Regions from separate parts of the Paenibacillus sp. FSL H8-0260 genome, predicted to be linked through region 2. Evidence: riboswitches for the same ligand, from Rfam matches in the RefSeq annotation. Region 2 holds a riboswitch; the other holds the start of a gene.

Region 1 (6,247 bases), 2.3 Mb from region 2:
CATCATTACCAGGCTGCAGAAAGAGCTGCACATTCGGATATCGCTGGTGAACGTTTTTCGCATAATCAAAATCCTTATGATCAAACACTACGACCTTCAAGCTATGCGTAGAACGACCCAGTTTCTCCATCTTACTCATGATGTTATCTAGCATTTCCCAATTCGTTGTCATTCCTGAGCTTGGGGGTTTAGGACTGATTGTCAGCACATCCACGTCATTGAACCAATCCTGCCATTTACTCCCCTGAGTTTCTATCGCTGCTTTTATTCCACGCTCATGAAGCAGTTTGATGAAGGTACCTATTCCTTCACCAATCAAGGCAGGATTACCGCCTGAAATCGTAACACAGTCGAAATTATCTCCAGCTAATGCCAATAATTCATTTATGATTTCTTCTGCTTCCATCATGCGAACCTTATTCTTAGCCGTACCATCCCAAGTAAAAGCGGAGTCACACCAGCCGCAACGATAATCGCAGCCATAGGTGCGGACAAACATTGTCTTCACTCCAATTACCGCACCTTCGCCTTGAATAGTTGGACCGAACATTTCAATTACAGGAATCTTACTCACAGTCATAGCCTCCATACAAACGGTAGGATGGCCCTTCATCCGGAACATCTTCAGCCAGCACCTCTGCCCAAGAGGTTGGAGTCTCCCATAGCTTTACCGAGTACAAAGGCAACCCTGCTTGCTTAAGCTTGTAGGCAATATATGAAGACATATTCTCCACTGTGGTGCGGAAAGACAACAAGGCTACTTTGGAGCCCGTATTCGTTAACGTTTCTAACACAGGTTCATTTCCCATGGCAAGAAAAGCGTGATCTAAACGATCTACAAGGCTTTGTTGTACTATCATTTTGATATCGCTGAAATCAATGACGAAGCCTTCATCCGAGTGGCCTTCCGCGGCCATAGGTTTGCCCTTAAGCACTACTTCGAGCTTATAAGTATGTCCGTGCAGGTTGCTGCATTTCCCTTTGTGTCCCACTAACTGGTGTGCCGCATCGAACGTAAATATTTTGCAGACTGAAACCTCGTTAAGCATTAAGAACCGGCCTCCATTCTCTCCGCCTCATATTGCTCAAGACCACGCTGACGCAATAGACAGGCTGGACAAGTACCGCAGCCACTGCCAATAATACCGTTGTAACAGGTCAGTGTGTGTTCGCGAACATAATCAAAATACCCAAGTTCATCGGCCATTTTCCACGTTTCTTTTTTATCCAGCCACATTAGGGGAGTGTGGATCGCAAACTCATAGTCCATAGATAAGTTCAGCGTAACATTCAATGATTTCACAAAAACATCACGGCAGTCCGGATAACCGCTAAAGTCCGTTTGGCAAACCCCAGTGACGATATGGGAGTACCCCAGTTGTTTAGCTAATATTGCGGCAAAAGATAAAAACAACAAATTCCGTCCATCGACGAAAGTACTTGGAAGCTCATCTCCTTCACCAGCCACGATATCTATATCCTGACGGGTAAGTGCATTGGGTGCCAGCTGATTGAGCAGCCCCAGATCAAGAATATGCTGTTTTACATTAAACTTAGCTGCTATCGCTGTTGCAACTTCGATTTCAGCCGCATGACGTTGATTATAGTTGAAGGTAACTACCTGCACTTCCTCATACTGCTGCAATGCCCAAACCAGGGAAGTGGTGCTATCTTGTCCGCCGCTGAATACGACGAGTGCTTTTTTGTTCATATGAATCTCTCCTTATCACAAGTTGGAATTTAGCGGTTGTCCACTTTTTCTGGATAGAGGTCGTGATTGATTAAGCGGTGTTCCGCCATCGCCTCATACTTCGTACCCGGTCTTCCATAGTTGCAATAAGGATCAATTGAAATGCCTCCGCGCGGAGTGAACTTGCCCCATACCTCAATGTAACGCGGATCCATCTGAGAGATCAGATCATTCATAATAATGTTGACACAGTCCTCATGAAAATCACCATGGTTGCGGAAGCTAAACAGATACAGCTTTAATGATTTGGATTCCACCATTTTTTGTTCAGGAATATACGAAATATACAGCGTGGCAAAATCCGGCTGACCCGTTACAGGACACAAGCTAGTGAACTCAGGGCAGTTGAATTTAACAAAATAATCACGCCCGGGATGTTTGTTATCAAACACCTCCAGAATGTCTGGATCATAACCAAACTTGTACTGTGTTCCCTGATTACCAAGCAAAGTAACTTCTTGCATTTCCTCTTTCAATCTTCCTTCTGACACGACAAAAAACCCCTCTCTTTTCCTTCGGCCTTGGCCGGTAATGGAAAGAAGAACGAGATTTCGAAAACTTGGCTCCACTAAGAAGAAACGGAAGCAACATCCGGATAAAGGACAGCAACCGCTTGTACTGTTTAATATATTCTTAGTTTTTTATAGAGGGAGTTCGCGAACCTCTCCTGCACAACTTAGCGCAGACTTCTTCTTAAAGCATATTGCGTCTTGAACTATACCATGGGTAGCCCGCTCCTGACAAGTTCTACTCTTTACTGTTATCTTATACAGATCAGCAAATAACACCAGATTAACGTGGATAGACCTGCGTATGTAGAGATTAGGAAGCTCAAAAACCACGGCAATTTGATCGCGGATTTCTTTTTAATCACATGAACTATTCATATGGTTAATTAAGATGTGGCAAAAAAAAGGATTCAAATCCTAAGAAAGGGGTAACTTATTCATAATAATCTTCGAGCTAAGGGTGGGAGCATTTTATGGAACAAAGTATACAGCAGCTTATGGATTGGCTTAACAATCATTTGAATGAAACAATCGCTATTGAAAAGAAAGAACTTCGTGATCTGGATAAAGTTCATTTCAATTTAGAGGCCGTAGATTTCCGCAGTGCAGACGACGTAATTGATGAATATCTTGGAAGTGCACTGATATTAAGAGGTTTCGGCAGCACACTTAACGCCGATGGTGAACTGGTATCCCTGCCACAATCCACTTATGATTTAGCTGTTGAAGGTCTTCAAATCGTAGACTTAGCCGACCGCAAGGCAGAAATAACTACGGACAGAGCTAATTACACCCTTTCAGTAGATTAAACGAACATGATTATGATAAGCAAAAAGAGCCCACAGCGATCTGCGGGCTCTTTTTGCTTATCATTTATTCTTCTCCAATGATCTCCACTTCAGTTTCCAGCTCTACACCGAATTTATCCTTCACAGTCGCTCTTACATGGTGGATTAGCCCGATGTAATCACTGGCTGTTGCATTATCTGCATTCACAATAAATCCCGCATGCTTCTTGGATACCTCAGCACCGCCGATTCTTGTACCCTGTAAGCCGCTCTCTTGAATTAACTGACCTGCAAAACGGCCTGGAGGCCGCTTAAACACACTCCCACAGGATGGATACTCAAGCGGTTGCTTCGATTCACGTAAATAAGTTAGTTCATCCATTTTTGCCTTGATCGTTAAAACATCACCGGAAGTCATAGCAAATTTGGCCTCAAGTACAATATACTCACCGCTTGCGAATACACTTTTTCTGTATCCCCATTGCAGCTCATCTCCTTGCAGAGTTACCAATTGCCCGTTCTTATTTATAGCTAGTGCACTATGCAGGACATCTTTGATCTCACCGCCATAAGCACCTGCGTTCATATAGAGCGCTCCACCAACTGTTCCTGGAATGCCACAGGCGAACTCAAGACCCGTAAGCTCCTTATCAAGCGCATATCTGGAAACATCAATTATTTTGGCACCACATTGCGCATATAAGAGATTGTCGCGAATTCCCATTTCGGTCAGTCCTGCCGTTTGCAGAACGATTCCACGTACACCTCCATCACGGATAATCACATTGGAGCCATTCCCAAGTACCGTAAGGGTTATCCCATTTTGTTCTGCATATGTAACAATCTTTTGAATTTCATCATAAGTAGCTGGTGCAGCCAAAATATCAGCTTTGCCGCCCATTTTAGTGTACACGTGATCTTTTAAATTCTCATGACTTTTCACTATTCCTGCAGTCATTAGCTGCTCTAGATCATCTTGAATTTTGTCAATATTCATGTTTTCATGCTCCTTTAACCATGTATAAATGATGGTCCTTGATCTATTTTAAAGAGTTATTATGAAATTGTAGGCAACCACAACTGTAACAACGAACAGGCTCCCTTGTCAATGACGGGAGCCTGTTCGTTGTATGATTTTAGATGATAATTACACAGCTTTATAGGCAGCAAGCTCGTAAGGAAGACACAGTGGCACACCCGTACGTGGATCCGGAACGATATCCGCTTCAATTCCAAACACTTCCCGCAATACATCTGGTGTCATAACCTCAGTAGGTGAGCCTTCGCTAACCACAGTACCGGACTTAATCGCTACCATATGCTGCGCATAACGAGTAGCATGATTCAAATCATGCACGACCATGATAATGGTACGGCCTTCTTCCTCATTCAGCTTTTGCAAAAGTTGAAGAACTTCGAGCTGATGCGCCATATCTAGGAACGTTGTAGGCTCGTCAAGGAATAAAATATCTGTTTCTTGAGCCAACGCCATAGCGATCCAAGCGCGTTGACGTTGTCCACCAGAGAGACGGTCAATAGGGCGATCATGAAAAGATTCCATGCCCGTAACAGAGATGGCGTTGGAGATGATGTTGCGATCCTCTGCGGTCATCGTGCCAAATCCCTTTTGATGAGGGAAACGACCGTAGCTAACCAGCTCAGATACCGTCAGACCGTCAGGAGCTGTTGGGTTCTGCGGTAGAATCGCCAGCTGACGAGCAACCTCTTTAGTTGAAAAGTTATGGATCGATTTGCCGTCCAGCATTACGGTGCCACTCTTCGGCTTCATAATCCGGGCCATCGTTTTGAGGATTGTAGATTTACCGGAGCCGTTAGCGCCCACTAGTGCGGTGATTTTCCCCGTAGGGATAGACAAGTTCAATCCCTTAACTATAGTAGCCTCAGCATACCCAATACTTAATTCTTCTGTATTCAAACGTTCTGACATGATCTACAACTCCCTTAAAAGTTTTATGGAGCTAAGCTCCTAAGTATGAACTAATTTACGCTTTCGACTTGGCGAGTAAATATAAAAAGTAAGGTGCGCCAATAATCGCAACCACAATGCCAGTAGGAACTTCGGCAGGTTGCAATACCCATCTACCAATGGTATCAGCGGTAATCATAAGAAGCGCCCCTGTCAAAGCACTAGCAGGTAATAACACCTGATGACGGGGTCCCACCAGCCTGCGAGCCAGGTGTGGTGCTATCAGGCCGACGAAGCCAATACCTCCGCTTACCGCGACGCAGGAGCCGGCAAGCGCTACGGCTGTTACCAGAAGGAGAATACGTTCCTTCTCCACACGCATTCCTAGACCTAATGAAGTATGGTCCCCTAGATTCAATACATTTAGAACCCGGGCTTTATAGAAGGCGAACGGTAACAGAATCGCGATCCAAGGCAGCAAAGCAAGGACGAATCTCCAATCCCCACCCCATATTTTCCCGGCGATCCAAGTAGCTACAAATTGATAATTATTAGGATCAAGCCTAAGTGCCAATACAAGCTGGCAAGCATTGATTCCTGCAGCGACCGCAATCCCGATAAGGATCAGCCTTGTAGGAGACAGACCATCTGCCTTCCGGTAGGCAAGAATATAGATTAAAGCTGCGGTCAGGCCAGCCCCACCAAGTGCTAGGAGAGGCAAGACAAATACCGGAGCTGCTGTTGTAGCCGGAAAAAACGAGATAAAAATGATTACCGCAAAACCTGCACCAGCACTTATGCCCAGCGTAGCCGGTTCAGCGAGTGCATTACGTGCGAGACTTTGTAGAATACAGCCCGATACTGCAAAGCCCGCTCCAACTAACAATGAAATTACGATGCGGGGTAATCTGAAATCAAATAAAATAAGCTTTTGCTGATGTGTTCCATCACCCATGAGTGTATGTAATACCTCTAGTGGGGATAGACGCATAAACCCTGTATTCATACTGACTATAAACACAACGACGATCAGTATAGCAAGGAGTGATAACACCGTTAGGGCGCGTGTGCGGCGTTCTTTTTCATCTGGAGTAAGGGTTAATTTGGGCATTACAGCTCCCCCTTCCGCTTACTCGCTAAATAAATAAAGAACGGTACGCCGATGATGGCAATTAAGGCTCCTAGCGGTGTCTCATACGGTGCATTTATCATTCTTGCGGCAATATCTGCAAAGATAATCAATAAGCTCCCTAGAACTGCCGAGCAAGGGATA
Region 2 (6,247 bases):
TGATTTCTTCCATTGCTCTCGAGTTATCTGATGCACTGCTAGCGATAGTCGTACTACCTTTGCCGATTTCTACTACCGATGAGCTGGAGTGTTCCGCCATATCATTGAGAACCTCAACACGTTCTTTTAAAGAGTTGGAATCCGCAACGACAGTATTAGAGGTTACCAGTACATGTCCAATCATTTCTTTCAGGCGTTGGGTCATCGCTTGGAAGCTTACGGACAACTGTGCAACTTCGTCATTTCCTTTAACTGATAATTCTTCGGTGAAATCTCCCTCTGCGAGCCGGGCACTATAAGCTGCCAGTTTTGAGATTGGACGTGTTATACGCACACTCATGAACCATGCACCAGTTAGGCCGATGATCAACGTCAGAAGTGTGATTCCGGCACTTGTCCATAGAATACTGTCTGTTTTTTCTTGAATGAAGCTTACGTCACTGCTTACACCGATAACCATCGTACTTCCGGGAATACCGATATAAGCTGTTTTATGTATACCATGTGCGTCGCTATATGTATCGCTTAGTCCAGTTTTTCCTTTAGAGGCTTGTTGCATTGCAGAGGATACGGTGACACTTTCTGCCCGTTGCAATTTTGCATCGTGATCTGCGGATAGAATCTCAGCTTCTTTCCCCTTCAGATTGACCAGAAAAATGGTTTCCACTCCATGTTGTTTCCTCTTTTCCTGAAAATAGAACTCGAGATTGGTGGCAGACTGATCGTTCTTATTTAGGGTTTGCTGGGCGTGCATTACGTTGAGATTCTTATATACGTCCTGAGCAGCGGCAGTAAGGATTTTGTTAATCTGCGGCATAACATAGCTGTTGAAGATACTGATAGAGATAAAATAGAAGCTGGTGCTTAACAAAAGAGACGTGAGCAACAGAACAACAAATAATAAACGCGTAAATTTGCGACTGATCGAATGCTTGATACGAAACATATCGTTCTCTCCTTTTTTTATGGACGGTGAGGTCATTTCTTTTTTGGTCTTCACTAGATACTCCATGCCAACTGCTGGAAATTGGCGACCCGAGATATATTCCATAGTTATGTCATATTTCTACTAAATGGATCGGGAATAAGGTGTTTGATACTATTCTATAGAATTAACCTCTGGATGAATAGTGAAAGTTTTGTCCTATAGAGCATTTTTTTCTGAAAAAAATGAATTATTGCTGACTATTTTAGATAATTGGCGAAAAAAAAGAAATGGAACTACCAATTTCATATAAAAATATTATTTTTATGGATTGTTAAGCGCTATTGTGATAGAGTATTAATGTTTTGTTCCGAAAATTTAATATTGTAAGCCGCGGTTCGTAACCATCCCGCGTAAACAAAACTAGGAGGAATTTCAGTAATATGTTTAATTTGCTGTGGGGAGTTTTATTTGTTATTGTCAATTTTGCTTTTTTTCTACTCTGTTACCGCTTGTTCGGGAAAAGTGGAATGTATGCCTGGGTAGGTATTGCTACTGTAATTGCTAACATTCAGGTAGCTAAGACGATTGCTATGCCATTTGACATTGTGATGACACTCGGAAATACGATGTATGTCACTTTATATATGACCAGCGATTTACTTAATGAGAAGTACGGAAGAGCGGAAGCACGTAAAGCGGTCTGGTTTGGTTTCTTCACCTTGCTTATGACTACAGTCATTATGCAGATGGTATTAGTATTTAAGCCGCAGGAGACCGATATCGCTCAGTCTTCTTTGGAGACGATTTTTGGGCTGATGCCTCGACTAGCTTTGGGTAGTCTTACTGCTTACTTCATTAGTCAGTTCCTAGATGTTCGGTTGTACTCTTGGATTCGTAAATATTACAGCACCTCAAGTCAGCTGTGGATTCGTTCCAACGGTAGTACGATGATTAGCTCCTTTGTGGATACACTTATTTTCTGTACCATTGCATTTGCGGGCTTGTATGACTGGAATGTATGGCTTGAAATTTTGCTTACGACTTATCTAGCGAAGTTCTTACTAACCGCAGTAAGCACACCTATCTTATATATCGCCCGAACCTTTACTTTTGCTGAAGAGGGTTCACCATCATCCGTTCAAAAGAAGGACTAAACAACAATACAGCCAGCGCGTACCGATCATAATCGATGCGTGCTGGCTGTTTTTTCGTTGTAAGATGGACTTAATCGTTACATGAAAGATGTGTACATAAAAATAATATAAAGCTAAAATAAGCTATCGTAGCAATTCTAGCGGGTTAGTTTAACAGGAGCGCCGGCGCTTATCACATATCCTTTAGTTTGGGCTGGACTTTCGGGGCAGTCCGATTGAAGAGAATGTATATAATCGGTAGTCACAGAAATTACGAACAGGTGTGATCAGGATGAATCTAGTAGTTCCTATACTGCGTCATGCAGCACAGCAGCCCGACAGCATTGCCTTAACCCATGACCAAGCAAGTCATACCTATGCCACATTAGTAAAAACGATGCGGAGAATCGCGAATGGCTTACAGCAAAAGGGTCTGAGGCATGACAAAATCGCGATTTTATCTACGAATCGTATTGAATTTGTTGAGGTTTTTTTGGGGGCGATTTATGCGGGCTGTGTTCCCATTCCCTTAGATCCCAAATGGAGTGCTAATGAACTGCAGGTTATTATAGAGCAGTGCCAGCCGACAATGATTTTTGCCGAGCCGGAAGCCGCAAAGAATCTGGTTTTCAAGGATCAAACGATCCCAACGCTGACCTTCTCAAATGAACGAACAGGTTCCTATGATCAGTGGCTGGCTGCCCTGAAGCCGGAGGCTGAGTTGGATGAGACGAATGAATTATTATTTATTGGCTTTACGTCAGGCACAACCGGATTGCCCAAAGGTTATATGCGTACCCATTTATCATGGTTAAAAAGCTTTGAGGTCTCGAATATTGCTTTTGAATTGGACGCTATGAAGGATGTTTTGGCACCAGGTCCATTTGTGCATTCCCTATCCTTATTCGCCGTAATGCAGAGTCTATATGGTGGAGCAACCTTTCATATCACACAAAAATTTAGTGCCACGCAGGTGTTAGAGCTGTGCCAGCAAATTGCGGGCGTGGTGCTGTTCGTCGTACCAACAATGATCGAATCCATGATGCAGCAGGCTGTACCTGGGCAGATACAGATTGATGCGATGATTAGCTCAGGTGCAAAGTGGTCGGAGTTGTCCAAGAAAAGGGGCATGGAAGTGTTTGGTGGAGCGCGGCTTTATGAATCCTACGGTTCTTCAGAAGCGAGCTATATTAGTTATTTGGATGTTCTGACCGAGCATAATCCGACCTCTGTAGGCAAACCTTATCCCGGGGTGCAAATTTCCATTCGTGATGACCAGTTCCGGGAAGTCCCTCCTGGGGAGATTGGGCAGCTATATGTGCGTAGTGATATGATATTTTTAGGCTACCATCAATTGCCGAATGAGACAGCAGCAGCTTTTAGAGAGGGATGGCTTGTTTTAGAAGACTATGTTTATCAGGATGAAGCTGGTTATTTATATATGGCGGGACGTTTGAAGAATAAAATCATATCCGGAGGGCTGAACGTTTATCCGGAAGAAATAGAGAGGGTGCTGGAGTTTCTTCCGGAAATAGATGAAGTGATGGTGCTTGGCGTGCCTGACGATTACTGGGGAGAACAGCTGATAGCCCTCGTGAAGTGGAGCGGAGAACAGCATTTATCTGTCGAAGAAATTAAGAATTATTGCCGCCAGTATTTAGCGAGCTACAAAGCGCCGAAGCAGCTGCTAACCCTGGATGAATTTATCTATACAAGTAGCGGGAAAATTGCCCGGCAAGCGATGAAAGACTATGTGAAAAGAGCGATGATATGATAGAAGCAGTAATTGTCATGGCAAAACGTACACCGGTTGGCAGAATGGGTGGCTTATTAAGTACACTTGAGCCGGAGGCATTACTGGCGCCGCTTATTCAGCATATTGTAGCCGAAACGAACTTGCCTAAAGAACTGATCGATGATGTCATTATTGGGAATGTTGTGGGCCCAGGAGGTAATATTGCCCGGGTAGCTGCGCTTGAAGCGGGGCTGCCTGTTTCGGTTCCGGGTGTCACCGTGGATCGTCAGTGCGGATCTGGGCTAGAGGCAATTAATATAGCAGCAAGACTGATTCAAAGCGGCGCTGGAGAGATTTATTTAGCGGGTGGTGTCGAAAGTACGAGCCGTGCTCCATGGAAAATGGCTAAACCACAGACGTTAATGGGGGTTCCACAGCTGTATACCCGTGCACATTTTACGCCTAGCTCTTACGGTGATCCGGATATGGGAATTGCTGCAGAGAATGTAGCTAGGAAATACGGGATTTATCGAGAAGAGCAGGATCAATATGCCTTAAAAAGCCATCAAAAGGCGGTTCATGCTCAGCAAAGTGACCGGTTTCAGCAGGAGATAGTACCTCTTCAGGTAGAGGGGCAGTGGGTGAACACCGACGAATGTCCTCGGGCAAATACGAGTCTGGACAAGCTGCAAAAGCTGCCGCCAATTTTTGAAGAAAAGGGTACCGTTACTGCTGGAAATGCCTGTCCTATTAATGATGGCGCAGCGCTTCTATTAATGATGTCTCGTGAGAAATGCCAGCAGCTTAAGCTTACCCCTATTTTGCGGGTCGTGGATGCGCAAGCTGCGGGTGTAGATCCGAACTATTTGGGTATGGGGCCTGTACCAGCTGTGCAAAAGGTGTTAAAACGCCAAAAGCTTACCGTTGCCGATTTAGATATCGTAGAGTTTAACGAGGCTTTTGCTTCACAAGTATTGGCATCACTGAACGAGCTTCAAATTCCACAGGAAAAGGTCAATCTTGGCGGGGGGGCATTAGCAATAGGCCATCCATACGGAGCTTCCGGGGCTATGTTAATGACTCGCTTATGTGCTGAAATGCAACATGCCCCTTACCAACGAGGGCTTGCTACTCTGGGAATCGGCGGCGGGATAGGTCTGGCAACACTCGTGGAGGTTATAGAATGAACAGTGTCCGACATCAGATCCATATGACTGCTGAATGGATTTCGGACTATGCACAGAGTATTGAAGCACCCGTGCAGACGATAAATGGAAAGCTGATCGCTCCTGCGACGATGCCTATTATTTTCTGGCAAGACTTCGATATTCCTTGGTTAATCATCGGTGAACCCTTGCTTCACGGCACTCAGAAATTTTCATATCAGGCTCCGATTACGGCGGGGATGATTTTGGATTGTGAATTAGCGTTAACGGGCGAGGTGCAAAAAGAAGGCAGACAGGGTAAACTGACTTTTTACACACATACGCTGGTTTGTAGGTGTGAGGGTAAGCTAATAGTCACCGCAGAAACGGTGTTAATTCGGGTAGGTGATGATCATGATAAAAAAGTGCATAACAGCTGAGGCTATCCGGCAATATGCAGCTGCTTCCCAAGATTTGGCGCCTATACATCTAGATGCAGAGGCCGCAGCCAAGGCTGGTTTGGAGCGACCCATCGCACATGGGATGTATCTTATGGGATTAGCCCAATCTTTGTATATTGCTGAGCACCCTACACAGTGGATCACTCAATATGATATGAAATTTCATAAGCCAATAGAGGTCGATAGTGTCGTGATTTTTGATTTTGCAGCGGACGCTTGCTTTGTGAAAGTGATCCTTACAACAGAAGCTGGCGATGTTATTGCTGCGGGAGCTTTTGCAGTGGAAGAGGTGTAGTGATGAATAAAGTGGCCTTAATTACTGGAGCAACAAGAGGGATCGGACGTAGTATCGCCATGCAGCTTGGCAAGTCAGGTTATATAGTGGTTGTAAATGGTACGAAACAAGTCTTAATTGATGAGGTTGTGCGCGAGATCCGCCAGGCAGGCGGAGAGGCACTAGGGTACGCTGCTAATGTAGCCGATTCCGCCGCAGTCACTGCCATGGTAGATGAGGTCATTGCCCGATACGGTCGTATCGAGGTATTGATAGCTAACGCGGGAATTGTGCAGGATCAGAAATGTCAACGTATGACGGATGAACAGTGGAAGAATGTTCTGGATGTGCATTTAAATGGCACTTATTATTGCATTCAAAGAGTATTACCACATATGCGTGAAACAGGTGGGGATATCCTGTTGATGACCTCTGCTGCTGGACTAGCAGGTTCCGTAGGTCAGGTGAATTATAGTGCAGCCAAGGCTGGAATACTGGGCATGATGTGGACGCTCGCAGCAGAGCTGAAACGTGACCAGATTAGGGTCAATGCGATTTCTCCAGCGGCATT

Evidence for each region. Region 2 has a riboswitch for preQ1 ahead of MHI51_RS06270 (queuosine precursor transporter). Riboswitches for the same ligand answer to the same signal wherever they lie in the genome.
Region 1: it holds a riboswitch for preQ1, as region 2 does, so the genes downstream of both, queF (preQ(1) synthase) here and MHI51_RS06270 (queuosine precursor transporter) in region 2, are expected to answer to the same signal.

What each region holds. Positions count from the first base shown of each region.
Region 1 covers NZ_CP150298.1:3,771,077-3,777,323, forward strand. The annotation lists gene queE (7-carboxy-7-deazaguanine synthase QueE) at 1-574, opposite strand, end outside; gene MHI51_RS16670 (6-pyruvoyl trahydropterin synthase family protein) at 567-1,049, opposite strand; gene queC (7-cyano-7-deazaguanine synthase QueC) at 1,049-1,711, opposite strand; gene queF (preQ(1) synthase) at 1,741-2,214, opposite strand; PreQ1 riboswitch class I at 2,378-2,421, opposite strand; gene MHI51_RS16685 (hypothetical protein) at 2,733-3,068, shown strand; gene murB (UDP-N-acetylmuramate dehydrogenase) at 3,133-4,044, opposite strand; gene MHI51_RS16695 (ABC transporter ATP-binding protein) at 4,195-4,995, opposite strand; gene MHI51_RS16700 (iron ABC transporter permease) at 5,051-6,085, opposite strand; gene MHI51_RS16705 (FecCD family ABC transporter permease) at 6,085-6,247, opposite strand, start outside.
Region 2 covers NZ_CP150298.1:1,441,565-1,447,811, forward strand. The annotation lists gene MHI51_RS06265 (methyl-accepting chemotaxis protein) at 1-946, opposite strand, end outside; PreQ1 riboswitch class I at 1,313-1,358, shown strand; gene MHI51_RS06270 (queuosine precursor transporter) at 1,369-2,082, shown strand; gene MHI51_RS06275 (AMP-binding protein) at 2,354-3,835, shown strand; gene MHI51_RS06280 (thiolase family protein) at 3,832-4,983, shown strand; gene MHI51_RS06285 (MaoC family dehydratase N-terminal domain-containing protein) at 4,980-5,381, shown strand; gene MHI51_RS06290 (MaoC family dehydratase) at 5,356-5,697, shown strand; gene MHI51_RS06295 (SDR family NAD(P)-dependent oxidoreductase) at 5,700-6,247, shown strand, end outside.